Regions from separate parts of the Microbulbifer sp. A4B17 genome, predicted to be linked through region 1. Evidence: predicted binding sites of a transcription regulator. Region 1 holds the regulator's gene; the other holds the start of a gene.
What was found. The regulator sigma-54, encoded in region 1, starts transcription at its own class of promoters, with help from an activator protein. The targets are predictions, from matches to a motif close to TGGCACANNNNTTGCNNT.

Region 1 (6,041 bases):
TGTGGATTACCGGCGCCCGCGGTGGTGAGGGGGCCGTGCGCGAAGTGTGTGATCGCATAATGATTGCCCAGGGGACTTTTGACGCCGCGCTCGCCCCCTATATTGGAGAAAAGTAATGCGCTCCTGGCTGCCTCTCGTACTGGTCATTCTGCTCATCAGTGCAGGGCTCTGGTTTTCCGAGAGCCCGCCAGAACAGTTCCTTGGCAAAAGACCCACTCCACAGCAGCAAAATCGCGCTGCCGACCTTATTATCAAAGGGGCTGAGACTCGCCATTTTGACCAAACAGGCAACCTAGCTTATCGCGTCGATGCGGAACAAATTACCTATTTTCAATTTAAACGCCGAGATCGCGCCAACCTGAAAGAACCGCGCATGCTCTTCTATACGGACGACCAACCCAAGTGGGCAGCCCGCTCTAAGCGCGGTATTGCCTTCAATCGGGGGAAACGCATAGTGCTCAATGGTGATGTTCAAGTTGATGAACTCCCAACCCCGGATGGCATCCAATTAAAAACGCAACGGCTTACGATCTTCCCTGACAGGGAATTCGCCGAAACCGACAAAGTTGTTACTATTAGCTCTGGCCCCAACCGGACTGAAGGGACGGGCATGCGCGCTTACCTGAAAGAAAACCGGATGGAAATTCTATCCGACGTGAAGAGCAGCTATGACACCCAATAACCGCCACCTCCCAATCTTGAAGGCCTTCGCTGCAATTACGCTGGCAGCTTTTACTGCTGTAGCGCAGGCATTGCCCGATGACCGGACCCAGAAAATCTCTGTGGGCTCTGACTCCATGTCGGCCGACCGAGCCAACAACCTGGTGGTTTATACCGACAATGTAGTCATCACCCAGGGATCTTTGCAAATCAGGGCGGACAGAGTAGAAGTTTACTTTACCGCAAGTGATGAAATAAGCAGGGTTGTCGCCGTGGGCCGCCCGGCACACTTCCAGCAACGGATCCTGGACAGCCAGGAGCCGGTAAAAGCTCATGCTGAGCGCATAGAGTACGTCATCAGCTCTGAAGAACTACAGCTCAACGGCCAGGCTTATATCGACCGCGATGGCAACACCCTGACTGCCGAGAAAATTGACTACGATCTCGCAACCGAGCAAATGAGCGCTCGCAGCCAGCCGGGCCAAGGCAGAGTTGAGATGATCTGGAAACCTGAAAGCACCGAGACCAGCGAACCCGCCGGCACCGACGCCAATCAGTAACCCAGCAGAGCTTTAAAGCCTGTAAAAACAGCGCTATTTACAATGATGTAATCCGCAGCCTTATATGGCTGCGGCCAGATTTCAGGACTCACTATGCCAACGCTACAAGCGTTACACCTCGCCAAACAATACAAGAAAAGAAAAGTTGTTCAAGATGTCTCCGTCAGTGTCTCCAGTGGACAGGTCGTTGGCTTGCTGGGACCCAACGGAGCCGGTAAAACAACCTGTTTCTATATGATCGCAGGGCTGGTGCAAGCCGACGCCGGGCAAGTCCTGATCGACAACGAAGATATCACCCGCCTCTCAATGCACGGCCGCGCCCGTAAAGGAATCGGTTACTTACCCCAGGAGGCCTCTGTATTTCGGCGCCTGTCAGTACGCGACAACATTCTCGCAATCCTTGAAACCCGCAAGGGACTCAGCCGGGCCGAGCGCGAAAAACAGGCCCAGGAGCTGCTCGAGGAATTCAATATAACCCACATTGAAAACAGCCTCGGAATGGCCCTCTCCGGGGGGGAGCGACGCAGGGTAGAGATTGCCAGAGCCCTGGCTACAGACCCCAGTTTTGTCTTGCTCGATGAACCCTTTGCCGGTGTCGACCCTATTTCTGTGAACGATATCAAGCAAATCATTCGCCACTTGCGCGACAGGGATATCGGTGTCTTGATCACAGACCACAACGTGAGAGAAACCCTGGATATCTGTGAAACTGCCTATATTGTCAGCGAAGGCCACATTATCGCCTCTGGAACACCAAATGACGTACTGGCCAATCAACAGGTACGCGAAGTCTATTTGGGACACGAATTTACCATTTGACGGCAAATGGTGACAAATGTAATCAAACAGTCAGTATATCGAGAATCACATCATATTTTACAAGCGGACTGACTCCTCAAATCACAATAGTCGGCACGCTTATTGCTTGTAATAGTTTGTAGGCCGGGGTAGTCTGCGCCATCTCGGGTTAACTTTGACAACCCCATTGTCGCACTGGCCTGCACCCCTAAACTATGAAGCAGTCTCTCCAGCTCAAGCTCGGCACACAGCTAACCATGACCCCGCAGTTGCAACAGGCAATACGCCTCTTGCAACTCTCAACACTGGATTTACAGCAGGAAGTCCAGGCAGCCCTCGACGGCAACCCAATGCTGGAGGCTGAAGGTGAGGATCTGGCTCCAACAACAAACACAGAGACTAACGGACAGCAAGAACTGCCACCCTCCACCACAAGTGAAGAGATAAACCACACCGCCAGTGAGGAAAAAGAGCTCGGAGAGACAGACTGGAGCCAGGATATCCCCACAGAGCTGCCGGTTGATTCTCATTGGGACGATATTTACAGCAGCTACAGCGCTCCTTCGGAGGGCGAAGACCCCAACTTCGAGCGCAACACCTCCACCGACACACTCCAGGATCACTTGCTCTGGCAATTAAATCTCACTGCACTATCCAGCCATGACAAGTGGATTGGCGAGCACCTCATTGATGCCATAAACCCAAATGGCCTGCTCAACACCAGCGTTAATGACGTTGCAACTTCCCTTCAAGTTGAAGAGGATGAGGTGGTTGCAGTCCTAAAAGCCGTACAACAATTCGAACCTGCCGGCTGCGGCGCACGGAGCCTTCAGGAGTGCTTGTTACTCCAGCTCCACCAGTTGCCAGAGGAAACTCCTTGGTTAAAAGAAGCGCAGACCATTATTGAGCGCCACCTGGAATTACTAGGGAAAAGAGATTTCAGGCAGCTCAGCCGACGTACACGCCTAAATGAAGCCCAGCTCGGCGAGGTAATTCGCCTTATCCAAACCCTCACCCCTAACCCAGGAGAAGAATTTAACGGCGAACAACCCGCCTATGTCATCCCCGATATTATTGTGTCTCGCAAGGAGCATCGCTGGCTTGTCGAGCTGAACCCGGAGATTACCCCCAAGATCCGTATCAATGGCCACTACGCTTCTCTAGTAAAACGGGCTGATAACTCGCAGGAAAATAACTTCCTTCGGGACCATCTTCAGGAGGCACGCTGGTTCCTTAAGAGCTTACAGAGTCGCCACGACACCCTACTAAAAGTCGCTACGTCCATTGTGGATAAGCAGCAAGGCTTTTTTGAGGAAGGCCCAGAAGCAATGAGACCGATGGTTCTGGCAGACATTGCTGAAACCATTGGCATGCATGAATCCACCATATCCCGAGTGACCACCCAGAAATACATGCTTACACCACGCGGGGTGTTCGAACTCAAGTACTTCTTCTCAAGCCACGTCAGCACAGATTCCGGTGAAGATGCCTCATCCACTGCTATTCGGGCCCTTATTCGTAAACTGATTGATAGTGAAGTGCCACGAAAACCGCTTTCAGATAATAAAATCACCCAGGAATTGGATAAACAGGGCATCAAGGTTGCGCGCCGAACGGTAGCGAAATACCGCGAATCCATGGGTATCCCCTCGTCAAGCGAAAGGAAACGGCTAATTTAGTGCCCTCCCCTGGCCGACCAATTATTTTGACCCACGATTCACCAGCAGTCACCACCTGCTGGCGCCCTCCACCGCCCAGCCTGCAACCAAAACCCAAAATTTGAGTGTATCCTTCCATTCTGGCCCACTTCCTAGTAGGGTTGCGACCCGATAGGGGGGTGAGTGCCGGCTTGTGATGCACCGTTAAGGAGAAATCCATGCAGATCAATATCAGTGGCCACCACGTCGACGTTACCTCACCTATGCGCAGCTACTGCGAAAGCAAAATGGAGAAGCTGTCCAGGCATTACGACAACATCACCAACGCGCAGGTTATTTTATCTGTCGAGAAGCTGATCCAAAAAGCTGAAGCGACAGTACATATCAATGGTCACGACCTCTGTGCTGGATCTGAGGACAGAGATATGTACGCGGCAATTGATGCGCTCACCGATAAGCTGGACCGCCAACTGAAAAAACACAAAGAGAAGTTGCAGAACCATCGCTGAACTATGACACTGGAAGCATTACTCTCTCCCCGCCTCAGCCTTTGCCATCTGGCGGGGAGCAGCAAAAAAAAGCTACTGCTCAATATTGCCCAGGCCATCGCCGAACAATATCCCCAACACGACTCCGATACAGTTTTTAACCAGCTGATCGCCCGTGAGCGCCTGGGCTCCACCGGTATAGGTGATGGTGTCGCCATCCCCCATTGCAGGCTGCCCGGCTGTGATAGCCCCATCGGGGTTCTCTGCACCACTCAGCCCGCCATAGATTTTGACTCTGTCGATCGCCAACCTGTCGACTTACTGTTTACTCTCCTGGTCCCCGAAGATGCGGAACAGGAGCACTTGGATACGCTGGCAGAGATTGCCGCTCTGTTTTCCGATAGCTTGGTAAGAGATAAGCTAAGGCAGGCACAAAGTAGTGATGAGCTCTATGCCCTAGCTATTGACAGCACTGCGGCCGCCTGAGGACGTTTCGGTTAACGACTGACGCCCAGCACTGAAATGCGCCCCCGGTGCCCGGGTAGTGCAGCAAGCGGAATAATAAAGACTTGACCAAAGAGAAGGGCTCTCTATGCGCTTGGTGATAATTAGTGGCCGCTCTGGATCCGGCAAAAGTTCTGCCCTACAGCTATTGGAGGATGTCGGTTTTAACTGCATCGACAACCTTCCCACCAGTCTGCTCCCGGAGCTGGTTAAACGGGTAAGAGCACAGCCGCCTAAAGAAAATACCCCGCTGGCCCTGGGTGTCGATGCCCGTAATCTCTGGCAGGACATCAGACAGGCTCCGGGCGTTATTGAGTCCCTGCGCGAGGCTGGTGTCCAGTGCGATGTTATCTACCTCGATGCCCGCGAGCCGGTGTTGGTTCAGCGATTCAGCGAGACACGGCGCAAACACCCCCTCAGCAACGATTGCACTCATTTGCTCGAAGCTCTCAATCAGGAAAAAGAGCTGCTCACCCCCATCTCCACTATCGCGGATATGGTTATTGATACCAGTACCCTGAGCTTGCACCAGTTGCGCGAATTGATAAAAAACCGCGTTGTCGGTGAACAATCAAGCAGTATGGCAATCCTGTTCCAATCCTTTGGATTTAAGCATGGGGTACCTGTAGATGCGGACTTGATATTTGACCTCCGCTGCCTACCCAACCCTTATTGGGAGCCGGCCCTTAGGGAAAAAACCGGAAAGGATATTGAGGTTGCGGAGTTCTTGCGCTCACACCCTGAGACAGCAAAGATGGAGGCCGACATAACCGGCTTTCTGGAGAACTGGCTGCCCTATTACCAGAAAAGTAACCGCAGCTATACCTGTATCTCTATCGGCTGTACTGGAGGGCGGCATCGATCTGTGTACATGGTCGAGCAGCTGGTAAAGAAGTTTTCCAAAGAGTTCGATAATGTGCAGATCCGCCACCGGGAACAGCAAAAATAAATTTTCGCCAACCAGAGCTATGCAGAAACACCAGCTTACCATCATCAACAAACTCGGCTTGCACGCCCGTGCCGCAAGCAAGTTCGCTCAGACCTCCTCTCGGTTCTGCTCCAATATCAAAGTGCACTGCCAGGGCAAGGCCGTAGATGGAAAAAGCGTTATGGCCCTGATGTTACTGGCCGCAGGCAAGGGCACAGAGCTGGAATTGGAAATAGAGGGCGCTGACGAAACGGCTGCCCTGGAAGCTATCAGCTCACTGATCTCCGATCGATTCGGCGAAGCCGAATAGAGGCCGGTATACTATTGCCGGGAAAAGGCTCATCCATAAATTTTTAATCATTGGGCTTTTTCACCACCTCCCACATTCACCATTAGCAGTAAGGATTTGTTGTGCCCAGCTCCCCCCAAGCCGAAATTAAATTCC
Region 2 (6,041 bases), 1.3 Mb from region 1:
GCAAAAAATGACCCTGTCCCGGGACCAAACATACCATCGTAATAGCCAATAAGTGGGATTACTCCATATTGGTATTTCTTGTTTGAGATCTTGGGTTTATCACTACTATGTGTTAGTGATGGAGAAAAAATAAAGTAAATAGCGATAAATAGAAGAACGATAGGGATAATAAATGACAAAACATCAGTATTTATAAATTGCACTGCTATTGTACCCATGGTTGCGCCAATAAAGGCAAATAGCATTAGCTTTTTGATCCTATCCCAACTTATTTTTTTGTTTTTTAACATCATGTAGGTAGCTGTCGCAGTACCAATACTACCTTGCAATTTATTGGTGCCCAAAGCAGCTAGTGGCGGTACTCCACTAAGGATAAGGGCTGGTACGGTTATCAGACCACCACCGCCTGCCAGTGTATCAAGCAGACCTGCAATAATTGCAACGCAAAATAAAACAAATAGTAACTCTATAGAGAAGCTAGCGAACTCCAAGAAGGTATCTCCTTTCGCCCGGAATTAGTGGTAATTTTGTTAAATGCCAACAACAATTTATTGGCCGGTTTTTGCAGGGGTTCCTTATTTAATATGTTGAATTGCTTTCTTGCCACCATATCAGGAAATCCTCCCCTACTGAATATTGGGGCAGGGAGTGACGACTTTTTTTAATTCCTTGTTCCTGCTCCATCTCAGTTACTTTTAACTTGGCGGCTTCAAACCAAGCCTCAGGGTTGTAGACTCCCTGATTGAGGGCTTCACCGTAAAGTGCTGAGCTAAACCAGGTGCGTTCCGAATCATCGCTACACCCAAAGGAGCTGCGATCAGCAGCGGCTGAAGTAAATATGACCCTATTGGGGCTGTTCAGGGTTTCTATCCATTGACCGGAAAAACAGGCTGAAACAATAACCCATTGGTACTGTGCGTTAATATTTTCCAGCCATTGCCGCCCATCTTTCAGTGAGAAATCGTTTAGGGGAATTTCCCCCTCCGCAATTTTGAAATCTCCATTGCGAGCACCATGGCTGACCAGGTGTATCAGAAGTAAATCTTCTTTGGGGGCCATTAACTGATCAATAGCATTGAGGCTTTCCTGGATACTGGTGCGGGTAGCCAGGGGGAAACCGTATCCGCCGCCGTTACTGAGGCGCAGCATACGTTGGTCGATGCTGAAGGCTTCATCAAGGCGCTCCGCTACCCAGTCCAGCTCCCTGGCGAATACTGGTGAGGTGCCATCACCACCTACTAACAGGGTGTAAATATCGCGTACGCCAGGCCTCTGCGAGGGGAGGCTGGCTATGGCATTTCGTAAGCGCTCACTCTCGCTATAGAGACGGGCTTCTGCTTGGGCGCCAGGAATATTCGCCTGTGCGCGCCAGGCGTCTTCGCTGGGGTAATAGATGCCTCCGGAGAAATAGCCAGACTCCTCAGTAGTATTTCCTTCAGCATCCGTACTTATTCGTACACCTTCGCCTTCTGCTTCTCCATAGCGAAAAGTGGCACGGAATACCGTGCCGTCGGGCTGGGTGAGTTCACCTTCGCCGGAGTAGGAGCCGTATTCGAAGCTGCCGGTATAACGATAGCCTTCACTATCCGAATAGCTGCCCTGTATTAAGGTGCCGTATTCAAAGGTGCCTTGGTAAAGGCTTCCATCTTCTTTTGTGAGCTTGCCTTCGCCGTGGAAGCTATAGTTCAAAAACTCGCCGCTGTAAGTTTCGCCATCATTCCAATTAAGGGTACCGTTTTGTAACTCTCCCTCAAGGAATTCCCCCGCCCACTCAGCTTCATCGCAGCTATAGCGGCCTTTGCCATGGAGCTCTCCGTTGAGGAACTCGCCTTCGTAGCTACAGCCATCACTTCCAGTTAACTCACCTTCACCTGTCATGCGACCCTCTCGAAAGTCGCCACGATAATGGCTGCCATTGGGCCATTCGAGCTGACCCGGCCCATGAAACAGGCCGTTAAGCATCTCGCCTTTGTAAACAGAGCCATCTGGCAAGGCGGTACCACCTGCGAACTGGCTTGGTTCACAGGCGCTGAGTAAGAACATAAACGGCGTTAAATAGGTGTATCTCATTCCATGATCCAGCGTCCGGCTTTTGGAATCAGACTAACAAAAAATGATGCCAAGTGGCCTCTATGTTTTATTCAGCTGGTCGAATTTAAGACCGTATTTATCTAAAAGTTGGCGTACCCGGTGTGAGTCGTTGTTGGATTTTTTTGAGGTGCGGCTCACTTGAAATAATTTGCGTCCGGCCTCTGCCATCGAGTTGGATTCTTCACAAACCTGAATTAGCCCAGCAAGTTTGATTTGCTCGTAGTAATCCATCTGTTCGAAGTGGTCGCGGCCCAATAATGCTTCAATACGGGCAAGAGGTAGCGGTGAATCTGTTAGTGGGTTTTGCCATTTAATTCGCAACCTATGGATTTCCTCTTCCACTACCTGAGTCGTGATACGCCCACCGTCGGCGAGGGTACCCATACGCAGGATACTGGCGTTAAGGTCGCGAAAGTTCGCAGACCAGCTGGCCTCGCGGGAGCGCCCAAAACTCAGGTACTTTTCCCGTGCTGCTCTATTAAAGCTGACAAGATGCCCGGATTTCCTGGAGAAAGCCTCCAGCTCAAAATCTATATTGGGTTCCAGGTCTTCAATACGCTCTCGTAGAGAGGGCAGTCGGTAGGTCCACAGATCGATACGGGCGAGCAGGTCCGCGCGAAATTTACCTTCTTGGCAGAGCTGCACCAGATCCCGGTTGGTACCGGCAATCAATTGGAAGTGACTGCTAATTTCCTTATCTGAGCCGAATGGCATAAAGCGTTTGTGCTCAATCGCGCGCAATAGCATGGCTTGTTCATCCAAGCCCAACTCACCGATTTCATCGAGAAACAGCAGGCCTTTATCCGCTTCCATTAGCAAGCCTGGCCGGTGGGTGGTGGCACCGGTATAGGCGCCTTTACGGTGGCCGAACAGGGCGGACATGGCATTCTCGCCGCGCAGGGTGGCGCAGTTAACGGCTACCAGTCCGCCCTCCAGCTTGCCCCGCTGCTTGCGTAGTTCAAAGACACGCTGGGCCAGCTGGGATTTACCTGCCCCTGTGGGACCGGTAATTAGTATGGGGGCGTCGGAGCGAATCGATACCTGCTCCAGCTGCTCGATCATCTGGTTAAAAGCGAGATTGTTGGTCTCGATTCCCCCCTTCAGATAGGTGGTGCCCTCCTGGTGTTCCCTCTGGAAGCGCGAGGCAATCTGGTCGTATTTGGACAGGTCCAAATCGATGATTTGGTATTCGCCCGGCAAGCTACTGTTCTTTCGCGCCGGGGAAGTTTGCAGCAGACGCCCGGGGAAATACCCCGCCTCTGTTAACAGGTACAAGCAGATCTGAGCTACATGAGTACCGGTGGTGATATGCACCAGGTACTGCTCGTCATCCGGCTTGAAGCTATAGGCGCGGGCGAAATCCAGCAGATTGCTATACACGCTCTCGAAATCCCAAGGGTCATTGAAGTTCACCCGGTGGTGGACCACTTCGGTCTCTGGAGAGACCCGCGCAATATCTTCTGTGACCTGGTCGGCCAGGTTTTTTGAGTGGTTGTCGAAGAGGAGCTCCAGCCGATCGATCAATAGATCATCGTGCTGGCACATGGAAATGTTTGGGCGCCACTTATCCCAGCGCTTGTCGCCTTTGCCGCGCCGGTCCTTGCTGGTACCAAGAATACTGATAGCGATTGTCTTCATGCTATCTAAAATATGATTTAACTATCAAAAAAGATAGATATTTATCAATCCCTTGTCTCAAGAAATCTACTAAAAAACCCTGAGATAGAAAATAAATCGTTAAAAAACAATAAGTTATAAGTATTTTTCAGCTGTCTGCAAAAGTTGGCACCCAATTCGCTATATCAATAAATAAATGAAACACATGAATACCAAGCGCGGTTTCAAAAGGAGTGGAAGATGAAACCAATGCCATATGAAGTAATGCAGGCAGGTGGGGTACCGATTAAGTCCTGGACCCTGGGTGTGCCTTTTGAAGATGAAGCCAAAGCGCAGCTCAAAAATATCTCGCAGATGCCATTCGTCCATAAATGGGTCGCGGCGATGCCTGATGTACATCTGGGCAAAGGCGCCACCATTGGCAGCGTGGTCCCAACTCTGGGGGCAGTAATTCCCGCTGCCGTAGGGGTGGATATTGGCTGCGGCATGATGGCGGTTCGCACCAGCCTGACGGCGGCGCAACTGCCGGACAACCTGGCTGGAGTGCGCAGCGCCATCGAGCGCGCAGTGCCCCACGGACGTACTGGCCGACACCGGGGGAGAGGTCGGGATAAGGGGGCCTGGGAGAATCCACCGGACGATGCACTTGCCGGTTGGGTGCCTCTGGCCGCCCAGTTTGAGCTGCTCAAAGAGAGGCACCCGGTATTAAAAAATACTAATAATATCAATCACCTGGGAACGCTTGGCACAGGCAATCACTTTATCGAGATGTGCCTGGATGAACAGGGTAGCGTGTGGTTGATGCTGCATAGTGGCTCCCGGGGAGTGGGAAATCGAATAGGCACTTACTTTATTGAGAAAGCCAAGCGGGATATGGAGCGCTGGCATATCCACTTGCCGGACAGTGACCTGGCTTATTTCCCGGAAGGTACAGAGCACTTTGATGACTATGTGCAGGCGGTGGAGTGGGCGCAGGAGTTTGCCCGTATCAATCGCGAAGTAATGATGGTGCGAACTATCGGCGCGGTGAAGCAGGCCCTGGGGATGGATTTTGAGGCACGGATGGAAGCGGTGAATTGTCACCACAATTACGTTTCCCGCGAGCATCATTACGGCAAAGATGTGCTGGTGACCCGGAAAGGCGCTGTAAGAGCGCGTGCCGGCGAAATGGGTATTATTCCCGGTAGTATGGGGGCCAAGTCATTTATTGTGCGGGGGCTGGGTAACGAAGAAAGCTTCTGTAGCTGTAGCCATGGGGCCGGACGAGTGATGTCCCGTACCAAGGCCAAAAAGCTGGTCTCCCTGGAAGAGCATCGCGCGGCCACCGCCGATGTGGAATGCCGAAAAGACGAGGGTGTGATCGATGAAACCCCATCGGCCTACAAACCTATCGAGAAGGTTATGGCAGCACAGAAAGACCTGGTGGAAATCGTCTACACCCTCAAGCAAGTGGTTTGCGTCAAAGGCTGACGCGTTTTAGGCCAGGGATCGGCCGAACTAAAGCAATTGCCAAAGCATGCAGGTTGCCGGGCGAATTTGCCGGGTTGCCGCAACCGAGTTTGAGGCCTTTAGCCCGTCAGCGGAGCCGGTTCTGAATCCCGGCCCGGCACCACCGCCTATGGCGGCAGGTGTACCCACGGGATAGAAGTTCAAACGACTACTTTGTAGCTCATTTGGTAGAGCAGTCGATAACTTATCGATTTGTAGCAGGTTCGATTCCTGCCAAAGTCCTATCGTTATCCAAACGGCCTGGAAAGAGGCGAGAGCCTGGGGTTCGACTCCCCATTAAAAATCTACCTGGGGTCCGATAGCCTCTCGATACGGTAAATAGGATTTAGCGATTTACTGCGGAGGCACTCTGGCAACTGTGTCGTTAATTGTGGGTCTGCCCTGTGCGATCCAGCGGCAAGATTTACGGTTGTGTCTCCTGGCCAAGGATTTTGGCTGCAGGCTCAGGGGGAGCCATGTGGGGAAAATCGTAATTCCTCTGCCGCTGGGCCCCGCTCGGCACAAACGGTTTACCACCTGTCGCTGGACGGGCCCCACCCTTGCGGCCCATTGGGGTAGCGCAGTATGGAAATGGAATAAATGATAAGAACCATGATATCTCTGTTCAAAATATGGAAGAACGTGGATGTTGCGGATAGCGAGCGAGTGTTGCTATTTCGCCGCAACCGTTTTGAAGGGGTGCTGCCACCTGGCAGCCATCGTATATCCCTATTGTCCGGTGATGTACGGGCAGAAACTTATGATATTACCGATGTGGTATTCGATGAAATCAAAGCCAAATTTTTGTTAAACACCTATGGTGAGATCCTTGGTGAATACCTGCA

Region 2: the regulator sigma-54 is predicted to act here: its motif matches at 3,875-3,892, upstream of BTJ40_RS00665 (RtcB family protein).

What each region holds. Positions count from the first base shown of each region.
Region 1 is NZ_CP029064.1:3,886,222-3,892,262, forward strand. It holds gene BTJ40_RS17095 (KdsC family phosphatase) at 1-116, shown strand, start outside; gene lptC (LPS export ABC transporter periplasmic protein LptC) at 116-682, shown strand; gene lptA (lipopolysaccharide transport periplasmic protein LptA) at 669-1,220, shown strand; gene lptB (LPS export ABC transporter ATP-binding protein) at 1,314-2,039, shown strand; gene BTJ40_RS17115 (RNA polymerase factor sigma-54) at 2,234-3,697, shown strand; gene hpf (ribosome hibernation-promoting factor, HPF/YfiA family) at 3,895-4,185, shown strand; gene ptsN (PTS IIA-like nitrogen regulatory protein PtsN) at 4,189-4,650, shown strand; gene rapZ (RNase adapter RapZ) at 4,757-5,617, shown strand; gene BTJ40_RS17135 (HPr family phosphocarrier protein) at 5,637-5,906, shown strand; gene mgtE (magnesium transporter) at 6,008-6,041, shown strand, end outside.
Region 2 is NZ_CP029064.1:138,919-144,959, forward strand. It holds gene BTJ40_RS00650 (TSUP family transporter) at 1-491, opposite strand, end outside; gene BTJ40_RS00655 (C13 family peptidase) at 580-2,070, opposite strand; gene rtcR (RNA repair transcriptional activator RtcR) at 2,131-3,729, opposite strand; gene BTJ40_RS00665 (RtcB family protein) at 3,949-5,178, shown strand; tRNA gene BTJ40_RS00670 (tRNA-Ser) at 5,368-5,439, shown strand; gene BTJ40_RS00675 (slipin family protein) at 5,797-6,041, shown strand, end outside.